Regions from separate parts of the Streptomyces sp. NPDC096079 genome, predicted to be linked through region 4. Evidence: riboswitches for the same ligand, from Rfam matches in the RefSeq annotation. Region 4 holds a riboswitch; each other region holds the start of a gene.

The links. A riboswitch is a leader RNA that binds a small molecule or an ion and turns the genes downstream of it on or off. The one in region 4 is predicted to bind cyclic di-AMP.
Region 1: linked by a shared signal. The riboswitch ahead of ABTY59_RS36840 (M23 family metallopeptidase) and the one ahead of ABTY59_RS14915 (LysM peptidoglycan-binding domain-containing protein) in region 4 are both predicted to bind cyclic di-AMP.
Region 2: linked by a shared signal. The riboswitch ahead of ABTY59_RS16540 (transglycosylase family protein) and the one ahead of ABTY59_RS14915 (LysM peptidoglycan-binding domain-containing protein) in region 4 are both predicted to bind cyclic di-AMP.
Region 3: linked by a shared signal. The riboswitch ahead of ABTY59_RS11010 (M23 family metallopeptidase) and the one ahead of ABTY59_RS14915 (LysM peptidoglycan-binding domain-containing protein) in region 4 are both predicted to bind cyclic di-AMP.

Annotation. Positions count from the first base shown of each region.
Region 1 covers NZ_JBEOST010000040.1:8,982-13,233, reverse strand. The annotation lists gene ABTY59_RS36845 (aldo/keto reductase) at 140-1,087, opposite strand; gene ABTY59_RS36840 (M23 family metallopeptidase) at 1,132-2,220, opposite strand; cyclic di-AMP (ydaO/yuaA leader) riboswitch at 2,232-2,396, opposite strand; gene ABTY59_RS36835 (PP2C family protein-serine/threonine phosphatase) at 2,598-3,809, opposite strand; gene ABTY59_RS36830 (MFS transporter) at 3,937-4,252, opposite strand, start outside.
Region 2 covers NZ_JBEOST010000007.1:56,106-60,357, reverse strand. The annotation lists gene ABTY59_RS16550 (cytochrome P450 family protein) at 1-1,055, shown strand, start outside; gene ABTY59_RS16545 (LysM peptidoglycan-binding domain-containing protein) at 1,246-2,202, shown strand; cyclic di-AMP (ydaO/yuaA leader) riboswitch at 2,461-2,634, shown strand; gene ABTY59_RS16540 (transglycosylase family protein) at 2,638-3,351, shown strand; gene eno (phosphopyruvate hydratase) at 3,691-4,252, shown strand, end outside.
Region 3 covers NZ_JBEOST010000004.1:123,531-127,782, reverse strand. The annotation lists gene ABTY59_RS11015 (GntR family transcriptional regulator) at 164-847, opposite strand; gene ABTY59_RS11010 (M23 family metallopeptidase) at 1,051-1,821, opposite strand; cyclic di-AMP (ydaO/yuaA leader) riboswitch at 1,834-1,999, opposite strand; gene ABTY59_RS11005 (M16 family metallopeptidase) at 2,199-3,596, opposite strand; gene ABTY59_RS11000 (M16 family metallopeptidase) at 3,593-4,252, opposite strand, start outside.
Region 4 covers NZ_JBEOST010000006.1:138,775-143,026, forward strand. The annotation lists gene ABTY59_RS14910 (phosphoribosyltransferase family protein) at 133-1,437, shown strand; gene ABTY59_RS14915 (LysM peptidoglycan-binding domain-containing protein) at 1,421-2,284, opposite strand; cyclic di-AMP (ydaO/yuaA leader) riboswitch at 2,290-2,437, opposite strand; gene ABTY59_RS14920 (DUF6197 family protein) at 2,828-3,430, shown strand; gene ABTY59_RS14925 (phosphocholine-specific phospholipase C) at 3,491-4,252, opposite strand, start outside.

The DNA of each region.
Region 1 (4,252 bases), on a different contig from region 4:
GCAAGGCGGAGGGCCTCGGCTCGTACTGGACGTACTCGCGAGGGCCGACAACGCGGCGAGGTGCCGTGCCGGGCGTCGCGACCCGGTGAACCTTTCCGGTCACAGCACTAGGGGCCTGATCCGACGGGAACTGCCAGGCCTAGTGCGCCGACGCCTCCGTCAGCAGCGTCAGCTCCTCCTCCGTCAGTTCCAGGTCGGCGGCCGCCACCAGGGCGGGGAGCTGCTCGACCGTGCGGGCCGAGGCGATCGGCGCGGCGACGGTCGGGCGGGCTGCGAGCCAGGCGAGGGCGACGGTGGCGAGCTCCGCGCCGTGCGCCTCGGCGACCGCGTCGAGGGCGGAGAGCACGGCCCGGCCCCGCTCGGTGTCCAGGTGGCCGGCGGCCCCGGAGGCCCGGACGCTGTCGACGGTGGCGCCGGGGCGGTACTTGCCGGTGAGGAAGCCCGCCGCGAGGCCGTAGTACGGGACGGCGGAGAGCCCGGCCCGCTCGACGGTCTCCAGGAGCGGGCCCTCGTAGGTGTCGCGGGAGACCAGGTTGTAGTGCGGCTGGAGGGCGACGTACCGGGCGAGGCCCTCGGCCTCGGCGAAGTCGAGGGAGGCGCGGAGCCGCTCCGGGGAGATGTTGGAGGCGGCGACGGCGCGCACCTTGCCGTCCTTCACCAGCTGGTCGAGGGCGGTGACGATCTCCTCGACGGGGACGGACTCGTCGTCGAAGTGGGTGTAGTACAGGTCGATGTGGTCGGTGCCGAGGCGGCGGAGGGACTCCTCCGCGCCCGCCTTGATGGTGGTGGCGGACAGGCCCTTGAAGTGGGGGTGGGCGCCGACCTTGGTGGCGACGACGATGTCGGAGCGGTTGCCCCGGGAGGCGAGCCAGCGGCCGATGACGGTCTCGGACTCGCCGCCCTCGTTGCCCTCGGCCCAGGCGGAGTAGACGTCGGCGGAGTCGACGAAGTTGCCGCCGGCGGCGGCGTAGGCGTCGAGGACGGCGAAGGACTGGGCCTCGTCGGCGGTCCAGCCGAAGACGTTGCCGCCCAGGGCGAGGGGGAAGACGTGCAGGTCGGAGCTGCCCAGCGGGCGGAGAGTGGTCATGTGTGGATCAACCGCTCCCGCCGCCGGGCCTATTCCGGGTGGGGTCAGAGGCTGAGGCCCTTGGAGCGGAGCCAGTCCGCCGGGTCGATGCCGTCGCCGCCGGGCGTGTGGACCTCCATGTGGAGGTGGGCGCCGGTGACGTTGCCGGTGGCGCCGACGCGGCCGATGGTCTCGCCGGTGCCCACGGTCTGGCCCGCGCCGACCAGCATGGACGAGAGGTGGCAGTACCAGACCTCGGTGCCGTCCTCCAGCTCCAGGACGATCCGGTAGCCGTAGGAGCCGGACCAGCCCGCCGACTTGACGGTCGCGCCGTGGACGGCCTTGAGCGGGGTGCCCGTGGGGGCGGCGAAGTCGAGGCCGGTGTGGTAGCCGGAGGACCACATGGAGCCGGACTGCATGTAGGTGGCGGTGAGGCTGTACGAGGAGACCGGCAGCGAGTAGCTGGCGGCGAGCTTGGCGAGGCGCTCGGCCTCGGCCTTCGCCTTGGCCGCCGCTTCCGCCTTGGCCTTGGCCTCCGCCTCGGCCTTCGCCTTCGCCTCGGCGGCGGCCTTCTGCGCGGCGGCCTCCTTGGCCACGGCCTCGGCGGCGGCCTTCTCCGCCGCCGCCTTCTCCGCCGCGGCCTTCTCGGCGGCGTCGGCGGAGGCCTGCTGCTGCTCGGCCTGCTGGAGGATGCGGGCGCGCAGGGCCTCGCCCGCGGCGGGGGCGGCGGCGGCCTGCTCGGTGCTCTCGTCGGCCGTGGTGTAGGCGGCGGCGGTGAGCGGGTTCGGGTTGGCGCGGGCCTCGCTGACGGGCTCGCTGTGCTCCTCGGGGAGCAGGTCGCCGACGCCGGGGAGGTCGTGGGCGTCCGGCAGGTCGAGGTCCGGGAGGTCCGGGAGCGATATGGCGACCGGGGGCTTCTCCTGCGCGGTGGCGAGGCCGCCCGCGCCGACGGCCGCGATCACGCCGACGCCGAGGACGGTGGAGGAGCGGGCGAAGTTGGAGCGCTGCTTGACGACCCGGTGCCGGCCGCCGGAGCGGCCCTCGGCGCGGAGGGAGCCCTCGGTGGGGTTCCACTCGGTGTCCGGGGCGGCGGGACCCGCACCGCCACCGAAGGCATCGAAGGGGGCTTCGGGTGCGGGGGTGTTGGACGCCACGGAGGCGCGCTCCTTTCCTTCCTTCTCGCCTACCGGGTTAGCTGACGGGTTCGGAGCAGGAAGGTCTCCTACGGGCTCGACCGCACGGGTGCGTGGTCCGCACGGGTGCGAAGGGGCCCGATTCACCCCAAGTGGTGGTTCCCCGGTTCCTTTTCAGGATTCGGCGCGTGCGCACGGTGCCGCCTCTTGCGACGGCTGGGACGACCGCGCTGCGTTATCGAACGTTAATAGACAGGGGGTCCCGATTCCAAGCCGTCCCCCTTGATCATTCATTGAATTGGGAGGTAATGGTCCGACTTGACCCCCGTTCAGAACGGGCTCGCCCAACCCTCGCGATCTGACGTTATGTCAATTGTTATCGCAGTGACACCCTCCGACTACGCCTGGTGACGGGGCCCGCCCGGCGGCACCACCGGCATCGTCCGACGCCGCTCCGGCTGCCCCGCCGCCGGGCGGCTCACGGCCAGCAACGCCATGTCGTCGGTCGCCCCGCCGCCCGTGTGGAGCCGTACGTCGTCCACGAGCGCGTCGAGCAGTTCCTCGGGCCCGGGGAAGATCCGCCCGGCGAGCCGGGCCGCCGGATCGTAGAAGACGCCCTGCGCGTTCCGCGCCTCCGAGAGGCCGTCCGTGTAGAACAGCAGCGTCGTGCCCGGCGGGAACGGCCGCGCCTCCGCCCGGTCCGGCCACTGCGCCAGCTCCCCCATGCCGAGCGGCAGCGCCGCCTCCCCCGGCTCCAGCGCGTCGAGCCGCCCGTCCGCGTACAGCATCAGCGGCGGCGGATGACCCCGGTTGACGACCCGTACGAAACCGCCGAAGGTCCCGCTCCCGTCGGCGCGCGGGATCTCGGCCAGCACGGCGGTGGTGAACCCCTCGAAGGCGTCGAGCCCGTCCCGCCGGGTGCCCTCCCGGGTCAGCGCCCGTTCCAGGCGCAGCGCCACGCCCTCCAGGTTCCGCTCCTGCTCGGCCGCCTCCCGGAAGGCGCCGATGACGACGGCGACGGCCTCGACCGCGTCCATCCCCTTGCCCCGGACGTCCCCGACCACCAGCCGTACCCCGTGCGGGGTGTCCTGCACGGCGAACAGGTCGCCGCCGATGAACGCGTCGGCCTGTGCCGCCTCGTACCGCGCCGCGCACTGGAGCCCGCCGATCCGCTCGGCGGGCGTCGGCAGCACCGCCTTCTGCGCGGTCTCCGCGATGACCCGCGCCGAGGCGAGCCGCTCACCGCTGCGCCGCACCACCCGGTTGATGAGCAGGGCGAGCGCGGAGACGGTGAGGACGGTCAGGGTCTCCGTGAGCGCCGCGACCTCGTCGACGGTCCCGTTGTAGGCGTGCAGGCCCACCGAGGCGCAGACGGCGGCGATCCCGGTGAGCAGGGTGGTGAGGGTGGAGAAGAAGGGCGCGGCGATCAGCGGGGCGGCGGAGAAGAGCGGCGCCGCCGTGTACTCGGGCGGGGTCGCCACGTCGAAGGCGACACCGCCCACGATGATCAGCGGCGGCAGCGCGCGGATGAACCGCCGGGCGCCGCCGTAGTCGGCACGGCCCCCGCCGCCCCGCCGTCCGCCGCCCGCCGCTCCTAGGGGGTGCCCCACCTGTGCTCTCCTGCCCGGTCCGACCGGCCGCGGTCCGCACCGCGCCCTCCCAGGGTGGCCGCCGCCGCCGGGGGCGGCGACTCCCACGGGGCCGAGTGGCGTACGGACCCGGCCGCCCGGGACGGCCTCAGCCCGCCGACGCGCCCTCCTCCGGCGCGTCCTCCGCCAGCCGCCCGCCCCGGCCGAGCAGCGCCATCGCCGCCGCGCACAGCAGGCCCACGGCGCACAGCACGAGCCACGGCGCCGCCGACCAGCCGGTGACGTCGAGGAGCGCGCCCGTCCCCAGGTTCCCGAGGGTGATGCCGATCCCGCAGACCGTGTTGTAGAGCCCGTAGTGGGTGGCGACCCAGCGGCCCCGGGACAGGGCGACGACGGTGTCCATCTCGTACGGGTAGAGCACCGCGTTCGCGACGGCCAGCACCGCCGCGCACAGCAGCAGCCCC
Region 2 (4,252 bases), on a different contig from region 4:
ACGAGTCCCCGCACGCGAAGGGGAAGACGGGCATCCCGGGCGAGCGCAAGGCCGAGCTGATGACGCATCTGCTCAACATCGACCCGCCGGACCACACCCGGCTGCGCCGCCTCGTGTCGAAGGCGTTCACCCCGCGCCGGGTCGCCGAGTTCACGCCGCGCGTGCAGGAGCTGACGGACCGGCTCATCGACGGGTTCGTGGAGCGGGGCAGCGCCGACCTCATCCACGAGTTCGCCTTCCCCCTGCCGATCTACGCGATCTGCGACCTGCTCGGGGTGCCGCCGGAGGACCAGGACGACTTCCGGGACTGGGCCGGGATGATGATCCGGCACGGCGGCGGGCCGCGCGGTGGGGTCGCCCGGTCGGTGAAGAAGATGCGCGGCTATCTCGCCGAGCTGATCCACCGCAAGCGGGGGGAGCCGGGGGACGACCTGATCTCGGGGCTCATCAAGGCCTCCGACCACGGCGAGCACCTCACCGAGAACGAGGCCGCCGCGATGGCCTTCATCCTGCTGTTCGCCGGCTTCGAGACGACCGTGAATCTGGTCGGTAACGGACTTTACGCCCTTCTCCGGCATCCGGAGCAGCGGGCGCTGCTCCAGGAGTCCCTCGCCGCCGGGGAGACCGGACTCCTGGAGACCGGCGTCGAGGAGCTGCTGCGGTTCGACGGGCCCGTGGAGATGGCGACCTGGCGTTACGCGACACGGGCGCTGACCATCGGCGGACAGGAGATCCCGGCCGGCGACCCGGTGCTCGTGGTGCTCGCCGCCGCCGACCGGGACCCGGAGCGCTTCGACGGTCCGGACGTGCTCGACCTCGCCCGGCGCGACAACCAGCACCTCGGGTACGGGCACGGCATCCACTACTGCCTGGGCGCGCCGCTCGCCCGTCTCGAAGGGCAGACGGCGCTCGCGACGCTCCTGACTCGCCTGCCGGATCTGCGACTTGCCGCCGATCCGGCCGAACTGCGGTGGCGCGGAGGGCTCATCATGCGCGGATTGCGCACGCTTCCGGTCGAGTTCTCCCCGTCCGTACCGGTCTTGGCTGCTGACTGAGCATCAGAAATGTGATCTTTACGTGATCGCGGGGCGATCGACTTGTGACGGGCGTTCGAATGCCGCTACGTTTCCCGGCAGTCTCAGCCGTCACGCGAAAGGCGCTCCTATGCGTTCCGGGAACGGACGACACCGTCGCCCCCGTCAGGCCCCCGCCATCGTCGTCGCCGCGGGCGTGACCGGATCCGCCATGGCACTGCCGCTGCTGGCCTCCGGATCCGCCTCCGCCGCCGACGCCGCCACCTGGGACCGGGTCGCCGAGTGCGAGTCCGGTGGCCAGTGGAGTGCCAACTTCGGCAACGGCATGTACGGCGGCCTCCAGATCACCCAGGACAGCTGGGAGCGGAACGGCGGCCTCGCGTACGCGCCCAGCCCCGACCTCGCCAGCCGCGCCCAGCAGATCGCGGTGGCCGAGAAGGCGCTCGCCAAGGGCAGCGACGAGTGGGCCACCTGTGCCCCGATCGCCGGCCTGAAGAACGACGGCAAGGCCACCGGCGTGAACCCCGGCCCGGCCGCCGTCCCCACGACCCCCGGTGGGCCCCTCCCCGAGTCCAACCGCACGGCGGACGCCCCGGCCGCCCCCCAGGGCTCCGTCGGGCAGGCGCAGCGGTCCGCCGCGTCCGCGACGCCGGTGGCGCCGGCCACGCCGGTCGTTCCGAGCGCTCCGGTGACCTCCGCCACCCCGTCGGCACCGACCGCGCCCACCACCCCGGTGGCCCCGGACGCGTCCGTTACGCCCGGTACGCCGGATTCTTCTGACGTGTCGAAGGGTGACACGCCGTCGGCCACACCCGGCACCGGCAAGCACCGGGGTGAGGCCGCACCGGAGGAGTCCGGCGAGTCGGGCGGATCGGCTGAATCGGGTCGACACGCCTCGAATACGGACAAGTCCACGGGGGAAGTCGACGCCACGCCGGTGACTGACGGGACGAAGGAATCGGGCGCAACGGACAGTCAGGGCACTTCGGGCGAGTACACCGTGCAGCCGGGTGACAGTCTGTCCGGCATTGCGCAGGAGAACGAACTCCCCGGAGGCTGGACCGCCCTCTATGACGCCAACCGGCAGACGGTGGGCCTCGATCCGGACCTCATCCTGCCTGGTCAGAGCCTCGATCTGACGCCGGGTTCGGTGGCGGCGGCCGAATAGTTCGCGGGGTTATGTCCGGTTCTGGGCAAGTGAGACATGGGTCTCTTCGCCCCAACTGGCGTGTCACGTCCGCAAACTTTGCTCCCGTCACCTCTCACCTGCACAAACACCGCCCACCGGAGGGCAAGCAGGGGCGATATTTCCGCAATGGGCCTCTTTGAACTTCCGGTGGGTCTGTGTCTACGGTCGTCACCGCTCGCCACCGCGGGCCCCGTCGACCGAAACGCCGAATCCTGCCGTCGGCCGATGGGAACAGTCGTCGCGCAAGCGCCGAAGGCAGGAGTGGGGGACCCAAGGTAAGTGCCGGCCCCGGCCGTCGAGACAGACGGCCGACGACCGGCTTGGGGTGAAGCCGCGTGCTAGGACACGCGGCCGGGCAACTTTCCGGCCCGAACCCGACAGCTCACCTCACAGGCGTCGGTGAGGAGAATCCCCATGCTGTTTTCCGCCAAGGGCAAACACCGTCGTCCCTCCAAGGCCACCCAGGTCGCCACGCTCGTCGGCGTCACCGGTGTCGCCGTCGCCGCCCCGCTGCTGACCGCGGGCACCGCCTCGGCCGCCACCACCGCCGAGTGGGACACCGTCGCCCAGTGCGAGTCCGGCGGCAACTGGTCCATCAACACCGGCAACGGCTTCTACGGCGGCCTGCAGTTCACCAACTCCACCTGGGCCGCCTTCGGTGGCACCGCCTACGCCCCGCGCGCCGACATGGCGTCCAAGGCCCAGCAGATCTCCGTCGCCGAGAAGGTCCTCGCGGGCCAGGGCAAGGGTGCCTGGCCGAGCTGCGGCGTCGGCCTCTCCAGCGCCGCCTACGACGGCGGCGCCGCCGAGAGCGCCCCGAAGCAGGAGGCCGCCCCGAAGCAGGAGGCCGCCCCCAAGCCGCAGGAGCGTCGCGCCGAGCAGCCGACCACCCGCAGCGAGCAGCGCCAGGCCCCGAAGGCCACCGCCAAGAAGACCGTCACCACGCCCACCGGCAAGACGGTCAAGAAGGGTGACGGCGAGTACAAGGTCGTCACCGGCGACACCCTCAGCAAGATCGCCCAGGCGCACGGCGTCAAGGGCGGCTGGGCCAAGCTCTTCGAGCTGAACAAGGACGTCGTCGAGAACGCCGACCTCATCTACCCGGGTCAGCAGCTCCACCTGAAGTGAGCCCGGCGGCTCGCGTGAGTCCGGCGGCTCACGCGGCCCCGACGACCCTCCCGCGGTGACCACCCCGGTCCGGCGCGCCCTTCCCCCGTGCGCGCCGGACCGGGGTTCCCCCTTTTAAGGAGGACCCGCCTCCTTGTTCCTGGGGGACCTCATGGTTACCGTCCAGTAGATCTGGGGTCCTTCGTCCCGCAATGCGTGCCCTTGGGTCCTTTTTCGTCCCAGCGGGCGGGCGCACGGCGGGCGGGAGCCCCCGAGCCGGTTAGGCTCTTGTCGCAAGGCCGAGCGACCCTGCACCGACCTTGCGTCACATCCCGCGTCACATCCCAGAAGGAGATGCTCGTGCCGTCCATCGACGTCGTCGTAGCCCGGGAAATCCTGGACTCCCGAGGCAACCCCACGGTCGAGGTCGAGGTCGGCCTCGACGACGGCAGCACCGGCCGTGCTGCCGTTCCGTCCGGCGCCTCCACCGGTGCGTTCGAGGCCATCGAGCTTCGCGACGGTGACCCGAACCGCTACCAGGGCAAGGGTGTCGAGAAGGCCGTCCTCGCCGTCATCGAGCAGATCGGCCCGGAGCTCGTCGGCTACGACGCCACCGAGCAGCGCCTGATCGACCAGGCCATGTTCGACCTGGACGCCACGGAGAACAAGGGCTCGCTCGGCGCCAACGCCATCCTCGGCGTCTCCCTCGCCGTCGCGCACGCCGCCTCCGAGGCCAGCGACCTCCCCCTCTTCCGCTACCTGGGCGGCCCGAACGCGCACCTGCTGCCCGTTCCGATGATGAACATCCTCAACGGTGGGTCGCACGCCGACTCCAACGTGGACATCCAGGAGTTCATGATCGCCCCGATCGGCGCGGAGTCCTTCTCCGAGGCCCTCCGCTGGGGCACCGAGGTCTACCACA
Region 3 (4,252 bases), on a different contig from region 4:
GCGTGCCGGTCGCCAGATCCACCGACAGGTGCCGGGCCCTGGTCCCGACCCGCCGGAATTCCGGCGGGCACGGCCATTCGCATTCCCCGGACTCGTCGGGCCCATTTTCGGGCAGCACGAAAACCCCGGCCGAATGCCTATTTCTTTGTATACGGCGTGCGTGTTAATTCCGGGCACTCGCCGTGTTGACGGCATGTTGCGAAACCCTCACACGGCCCCGCTCCGGCTTTTTGAGCCGGTGCAGGGACAGCGAGCGCTCCGCGTGCAGCGCGGTCAGGCTCCTCGCCCGCTCGGCGTCGCCGCGCGCCACGGCGTCCACGATCGCGCCGTGCTCGGCCCAGGCCTCGACCGGCTGGGCGGGCTGCTCCACGACGTACGTCCAGGCGATCTTGTGCCGGAGCTGGGTGAGCAGCGCCGTCAGGGCCGGGCTCCCCGAAGCCTGCGCGAGCGTCTCGTGGAACCAGCCGCCGAGCGACCGCAGATCCTCGCCCTGGCCCCGCCTGGCCCGCTCCTGCCCCAGCCTGACCAGGCCGCGCAGCACCTTGAGGTGGGCCTCCGTGCGCCGCTGCGCGGCCCGCGCGGCCCCGAGCGGCTCGAGCAGCGCCCGCATGTCGAGCAGGTCGGCCGCCTCCTGCTCGGTGGGCTCGGCGACATGGGCGCCCGCGTGACGCCGGGTGACGACGAACCCCTCGGACTCCAGGGTGCGCAGCGCCTCGCGGACCGGGACGCGGGAGACCCCGTACCGGCGGGCGAGTTGCTCCTCGGTCAGCCGGCCGCCCCGCTCGAACACGCCGGAGACGATGTCGTCCCGGATCGCCGTGCATACCGAGTGCGCGGGAATGCGCATGTCCGACCTCCGCTTTGGTCCGCGCGAGTCCATTCCATCGGCGCCTGTTCTGCGCCCGATCTTCGACTCTATGGCAGCCCGCCGGAATTTCCGATGCCCCGATGGAATCCATGGCTGTATTTTGGCCGTTCCGGTCGACGAAAAGCCCCGGCTCAGTACGAGCCGGGGCTTTTGCGAGTCGCTCCGCGAAGATGCGGTACGGGTCAGACGGTGACGCCGCGGGCGCGGAGGTACGCGACCGGGTTGATGTCGGAGCCGTACTCGGGGCTCGTGCGCGCCTCGAAGTGCAGGTGCGGGCCGGTGGAGTTGCCGGTCGAGCCGGAGACGCCTATCTGCTGGCCCGGCTCGACGGTCTGGCCGACGTAGACCCCGATGGAGGACAGGTGTCCGTACTGGGTGTACGTGCCGTCGTTCATCCGGATGACGATGTTGTTGCCGTACGCGCCGCCCCAGCCGGCCTCGACGACGGTGCCGGAGCCGACGGAGACGACCCGGGTGCCGTAGGCGGCGTGGAAGTCGACGCCGGAGTGGCTGCCGGAGGACCAGAGGGAGCCACCGGTCTTGTAGCCGGTGGAGACGTACGAGCCGGCGACGGGGAGCTGGAAGGAGGCCAGGCGGCGGCGCTCGGCCTCGCGGGCGGCACGCTCACGCTCCAGCCGGATCTCCTTGGCGCGGGCGTCCGCCTTGCGCTTCGCCTCGGCCTTGGCCTTCGCCTTGGCGATGGCCTCGACGGCCTCCTGCTCCTGGGCGGTGGCCTGGGCGTTGATCCGGTCCACGAGGGAGTCCTCGGTGATGACCTGGGTCAGGCCGGTGTCCTCGACGGAGCGGTGGTCCGTGTCGGCGGCGAGCGCCGGGGAGGCGAGGGTTCCGATGACGCCGGTGGTGGCGAGCGTCGCGACGCCGGCGATGCCCACGCTGCGGCGCGCCATCCGGCTCGGACCACGATGCTTCCCGGTGGCACGGGTGAACGCCATGTAGTGGCTGATCCTTTCCTTCCCTCTCGCCTACCGGGTTAGCTGACGGGTTCGGAGCAGGAAGGTCTCCTACGGGCCCCTCCGTCAAGACGAAGGCCGCCCGATTCACCCCAGGGACTGCGTGTGGGTCCCCGGCTCCCCAGGCTCGCGCCTGACGGGGACTCGGCGATGACTGTCCGATGCCGCGGCTGCGGCACGTGCAACTGACGAACAGTCGCCCCGACGCTATGCGGATCGTCTTTCAATCACCAACCGGACACGCTTTTTGTAAGACATGCCACAGGGCAAAAGATCATCTTGACCTCAATACGGACAAAGCGGAGGACCCCGACGAAACATGCCGTCGGGGTCCTGTCGTTGTCGCGCTGCGGCCTGAATCAGCCGGTCACGACGGTCACTTCACCGATGCCCAGACCCCGCACGGGCTCCGCGATCTGCGCCGCGTCGCCGACGAGCACGGTCACGAGCCGGTCCACCGGGAAGGCGCTGACCACGGCGGCCGTCGCCTCGACCGTGCCCGTCTCGGCCAGGCGCGCGTACAACTGCGCCTGGTAGTCGTCCGGAAGGTGCTGCTCCACCTGGTCGGCGAGCGTCCCGGCGACCGAGGCGGCCGTCTCGTACTTGAGGGGGGCCACGCCCACCAGGTTCTGCACGGCCGTCTCGCGCTCGGCGTCGGTGAGCCCCTCGGCGGCGAGCGTGCGCAGCACCTTCCACAGGTCCTCGAGCGCCGGACCCGTGTTCGGGGTGTCGACGGATCCGCTGATGGCGAGCATCGAGGCGCCGTTCCCCGCGGCGTCCGAGCGGAGCACCTGACCGAAGGCCCGCACGCCGTACGTGTAGCCCTTCTCCTCGCGCAGGACCCGGTCCAGACGCGAGGTCAGGGTGCCGCCGAGGCAGTACGTGCCGAGGACCTGGGCCGGCCAGACGCGGTCGTGCCGGTCGGGGCCGATCCGGCCGATCAGCAGCTGCGTCTGCACGGCGCCCGGACGGTCCACGATGACGACCCGTCCGGTGTCGTCGGCGGTGATCGGCGGCATCGGGAGCGGCTCGGCCGGCTCAGCCGTCCAGGCGCCCAGCGTCTCGGCGAGGACCTTGTCGAGGTCGACCCCGGTCAGGTCGCCGACGACCACGGCGGTGGCCGTGCCGGGCCGGAGGTGCGCCTCGAAGAAGGCGCGGACGGCGGCGGCGTCGATCGCGGCGACGGTCTCCTCGGTGCCCTGGCGCGGCCGGGACATCCGGGACTCGGCCGGGAACAGCTCCTTGGAGAGCTGCTTGGCGGCGCGACGGCCCGGGTTGGCCGTCTCGTGCGGGATCTCGTCGAGGCGGTTGCGCACCAGGCGCTCGACCTCGGTGTCCAGGAACGCGGGGGCGATCAGCGCCTCGGAGAGCAGCCCGAGCGCCTTGGGCAGCCGGGAGACGGGGACCTCCAGGGAGACCCGTACGCCCGGGTGGTCGGCGTGCGCGTCGAGCGTGGCGCCGCAGCGCTCCAGCTCGGCCGCGAACTCCTCGGCGCTGTGCTGGTCGGTGCCCTCGGAGAGCGCTCGGGCCATGATCGTGGCGACGCCGTCGAGCCCGGCGGGCTCGGCGTCCAGCGGGGCGGGCAGGAAGATCTCCACGGCGACGACCTGCTGGCCGGGGCGGTGGCTGGTGAGCACGGTCAGACCGTTGTCCAGCTTCCCGCGGTCCGGTGCCGGGAAGGCCCACGGCTTCGCGGTGCCCGCCTCGGGCTGCGGGTGGAAGTCCATGCTCGTCAAAGACACGGCGGCGTCGGTCACTGGTCCGCTCCCTCTTCGTCATCGCCGTCGGCGCTGTCGCTCTGCTCGGTCGCCAGGGGCTCGTACACGAGCACCGCGCGGTTGTCGGGGCGCAGCTTCGCCGCGGCGACCTCCCGCACCTCGTCGGCGGTGACCTCCAGGACCCGGTCGACGGCCGTCAGGGCGAGCTGCGGGTCGCCGAACAGCACGGCGAACCGGCACAGTTCGTCCGCGCGGCCCGCGACGGTGCCGAGCCGGTCCAGCCACTCGCGCTCCAACTGGGCCTGCGCGCGCTCCATCTCCTCGGCCGTGGGGCCCTCGGCGGCGAACCGGGCGAGCTCCTCGTCGACGGCCGCCTCGATCTGCGGGACCTCGACGCCGCCGGAGGTCTTGACGTCCAGCCAGCCGAGCGAGGGGGCGCCGGCCAGCCGCAGCAGACCGAAGCCGGCGGCGACGGCCGTGCGGTCGCGGCGGACCAGACGGTTGTGCAGGCGGGAGGACTCCCCGCCGCCCAGGACCGTCAGGGCGAGGTCGGCGGCGTCGCACGCGCGCGTGCCGTCGTGCGGCAGCCGGTAGGCGGCCATCAGCGCACGCGCCGGGACCTCCTCCTCGACGACCTCGCGGAGCTGCTCCCCGATGACCTCGGGCAGCTCGCCGGAGCGCGGCTCGGGCTTGCC
Region 4 (4,252 bases):
CCGGGCCCCGGTCGGGCCGGTGGCCGTCCGCCCACCGGTCGTGGCGCTCTACCCTGGAGGGACGGGCCGGGGACGAGGTCACACCGTTCCTCCCCGGGGCCCGGGCCGCGCAGGCGGAAGGGCGGCGGGACCATGTTCTTCAGCGATCGTACGGACGCGGGGCGGCAGCTCGCCGACCGGCTGGACCACCTCAAGGGCCAGGACGTCGTGGTCCTCGGGCTCCCCCGGGGCGGCGTGCCGGTGGCGGTGGAGGTCGCCGAGGCCCTCGACGCGCCGCTCGACATCTGTCTCGTGCGGAAACTGGGGGTGCCCCACCAGCCGGAGCTCGCGATGGGGGCGCTCGGCGAGGGCGGCGTGCGGGTCCTCAACGAGCGCGTGCTCCGCGAGGCCCGTGTGGGCGACCGCGACCTCGCGGCGGTGGAGGAGCGGGAGCACGCCGAACTCGACCAGCGTGGCCTGCGCTACCGGGGCAGCCGGCCCTCCGTGCCGCTCGACGGGCGGACGGTCGTCGTGGTCGACGACGGGCTGGCCACGGGCGCCACGGCACTGGCGGCCTGCCGGGTGGTACGGGCCAGGGGTGCCGCCCGGATCGTCCTCGCCGTCCCGGTGGCACCGCGCGGCTGGACCACGCGCCTCGGCGGCGAGGCCGACGAGACGGTGAGCGTGCACGCGCCGGAGTTGTTCTTCGCGATCGGGCAGTTCTACCGGGACTTCTCACAGACCCCGGACGCCGAGGTCGTCGCCTGTCTGGAGCGGAACCGGACGGCGCGCGTCCCGGTCGTCCGGGACACGGACGTCAGGATCCCGGTCGGCGGCGTCCGCCTCGGCGGGCGGCTGGCGGTTCCCGAGGACGCGCGAGGCGTCGTGCTGTTCGCCCACGGCAGCGGCAGCAGCCGCCACAGTCCGCGGAACCGGGCGGTGGCCGCGGCGCTGCATCGGGCGGGCCTGGGGACGCTGCTGTTCGACCTGCTGACGGAGGCGGAGGCGACGGACCGGGCGCACGTCTTCGACACCCCGCTCCTGGCCGGGCGGCTCGCCGGGGCCACGGAGTGGCTGGCGGCGCGGCCCGAGAGCACCGGTCTTCCGCTGGGGTACTTCGGCGCGAGCACGGGTGCCGCCGCCGCGCTGTGGGCGGCGGGCGATCCCGCGTCCCCGGTGAGCGCCGTCGTCTCGCGCGGCGGCCGGCCGGACCTGGCGGCCGAGCACCTGGCCCGGGTGCGCGCTCCGACGCTCCTGGTGGTGGGCGGCGCGGACGCGCTGGTCCTGGATCTCAACCGGCGTGCCCTGGCGCTGCTGCGCTGTGAGAACAGGCTGGCCGTCGTGGGGGGCGCCGGGCACCTCTTCGAGGAACCCGGCGCCCTGGAGGAGGTGGCGGACCTCGCCACCTCCTGGTTCGCCGGTCACTTCCGGCGGCGGGCGGTCAGTACGCCGAGTTGACGTTGTCGATGGAGCCGTAGCGGTCGGCCGCGTAGTTGCAGGCGGCGGTGATGTTGGCGACCGGGTCGAACAGGTCCAGGGACGTGCCGGGCACGTGGTAGGCGAGGAAGGTCGGCTCGATGACCTGGAGCAGGCCCTTCGAGGGGGTGCCGGCGGCGGCGTTGGAGTCCCAGAGGTTGATGGCCTGGGGGTTGCCGGAGGACTCGCGCATGATGTTGCGGTGGATCCCGTCGTAGGACCCGGGGATGCCCCGCTGGCCCATGATGGCCAGCGACTCGCGGATCCAGCCGTCGAGGTTGTCCGCGTAGTTGGTGGCGGCGGCCGGGGCAGCCTTGACGGCGGAGGGGAGGGCGACGGCGGGTGCGGCCGCGGCGGCGGACGAGCCGGTCCCGGTGGCCACGGCGGGGGCGGCCGAGCGGTGCGCGGAGCGGTTCGCCCGCTCGGTCGCGGCGGACTTCTTCGCCTTGGCGGGCGCGGCCTTCGCGGAATCCAGACGAATCGTCAGTTCAAGGCCGGGGCGAATGAGTGACGGATTGTCACCCACGGCGGTCTTGTTCGTCTGGTAAAGGCTCTTCCAGCCGCCCTGAATTCCCTTCTTGTGGGCGATCAGGGAAAGCGAGTCGCCGCTCACCACGGTGTAGGTGTGCGTGGCGGCGGGGGCCTTGGCCGTGACTGCCACGGCGGGCGCCTTGACGGCGATCTGCGGGGCGGCGGACACGGGCGCCGCACTGGCGACGGCCGAGGCGATGAGCGGCAGGGTCAGCGCGGCGCCACCGGTGCCGACCAGGGCGAGGCCGCGGGAGACGTGGCCGAGGCGGGGACGGCGGTGCTTACCGTGAGCAGGCATGACGGGTTTCCTCTCCGGCGCCTGCGGGGTGAGCTGTCGGGTTCGGACGGGAGATGTCCGGCCGCGCGCACGCGGCTTCACCCCGAGCCGTTCCGGAGTGCGGAACGGCGTATTCGTGGGTCCCCCGCTCCTGCCGTCGGGTGAAAAGGGAGGTGTGCCGAGCGGCGGCAGGATTGGGCGTTCCGCTCGAATGGAGGTGACCGTAGGCCAGTAATGCGACGGATAACAAGAGGAGTGGATGCCGGGTATCCGGAAATGGATCACGGAATTCGGGTAATTCAAGATCGATGCCGCTCGGGCGGTGTCGAACTTCCTTGTCCGGTACGGGCTCGGCGGAGAGCGCGCGAGGGACCGGGGGTGGTTGAGTGAGTCGCGTCACCAGGGTCGTAATGTCCGAATATGCTCTGTAATTCCGAGGTGGGTAAATAGGGGGGAAATCCCCTCGATGGGGTGTTCGCGCGGCGACTCTCCCGGGGCTCGTAAAAGTGGCAAAAGGGACATTTATCTTGAAAGATGGAGGAAGTCGACCCAGGAGCCGCTCCCATGCCGCCTTCCCCCGCCCTGCTCAACCCCGACGGCCTCGATCGCGAGGCGGCCGCGCTCTTCGAGAGCGCCACCTGGCAGCGGATCGTCACGGACTGGACCGCCACCGAGGAGCCGTCACCGGCGGAGGAGGGCTGGCGGAAGCTGCTCAGCGTGCCGGTCGACCGCCTCGTGGCCGACGCGCTCGCCGCACTCCCGCCGGGGCTGCCCACCGAGCGGCGTCTCCCGGGACGGCTCGGAGCCGTACTGCCGGACCGGCTGCACTCCTGGCGGCGCCTCGGGCAGGCCGAGCTGCGCCCCTCGGTCCACCTCGGCTACGCGCGCCTGGTACTGACGGAGTGGGGCTGGCAGAACGCCCCGTACAAGCTGCGCGACGCACGGGGGGCCCGGTGCGTCTGCGGGGCCCTCCTCGCCGCCCATCGCCTCGGCTACGGGGGCGCGGACACCATGCACGAGGCGGCCGCCTGGATCATGACCGAACTCCGCTCGCGCGGCTGGCACGACCTGATCGGGCCCTGGAACCGGGCCCCGGGCCGGACCGCCGCCGACGCGGTGGCGCTGCTCGACGCCACGGTCCGCCGCGCCGCGCACGCCGGCCGCTGACGCCGCGCCCGGAGCCGGGCGGCGACCGGAGGGCCGCCGCCCGGCACGCGGGGCGGGGGATCAGCCGCTGACGCTCGCGGCACCGGTCTCGATGTGGCCGGTGTACCGGCGCGACCAGGTCCCGTCGATGTCGGCGAGGATCGTGAAGTCGTACCAGCCGCCGTTGTACGCCACCGCGTTGAAGAAGTCCTCGCGGCTGGAGTTCGCCGGCACGGTGTACGTCCACGGGCCGTCGGAACGGTAGGCGTTCGAGCGGACGGTGAAGGTGACCGCCTTGGCCGAGGCGTTGGCCATCCGGAAGTAGACCGCGGTCTTCCCGGTGCCGGGCTCCTTGGCGTACCGCGCGGCGACCTCGATGTCCTTGCCCGCCTTGGAGGCGTCCCCGATGAACCGCCGCAGGAACCGGTTGGGGCCCATCATCGAGATGTCGTACTTCCCCGAGCCCGATCCCAGGCCGATGTTGAAGTAGTCCGTGGCCGTGCCGCCCGGGTCGACGGTGTACTGCCAGGCCGCCGTGTCCCGGTGCTGGTGCGGGTGGATCGAGAAGTGCGCCGGGCGCTTTGCCTCGTCGCCCTGGTTGGTCATCGAGAACCAGGCCAGGATCTTGCCGGCGGCGCCGAACTCGAAGCGGTCGAGGTTGCCGTTGACCTGGTACGGCAGGGCGCGCGCCGGCCGGGTGCCGGACTCCTGTGCGGGCAGCGCGTTGTTCTGCGGGGCCGGGTTCGGCAGCGGGCCGCAGGTGGCCTGTCCGATCACCTTCGCCGTGGAGGGGAGACCGGACGGCACTCCGTACACCGGGTTGGCGAAGTCGAAGACCCCGGT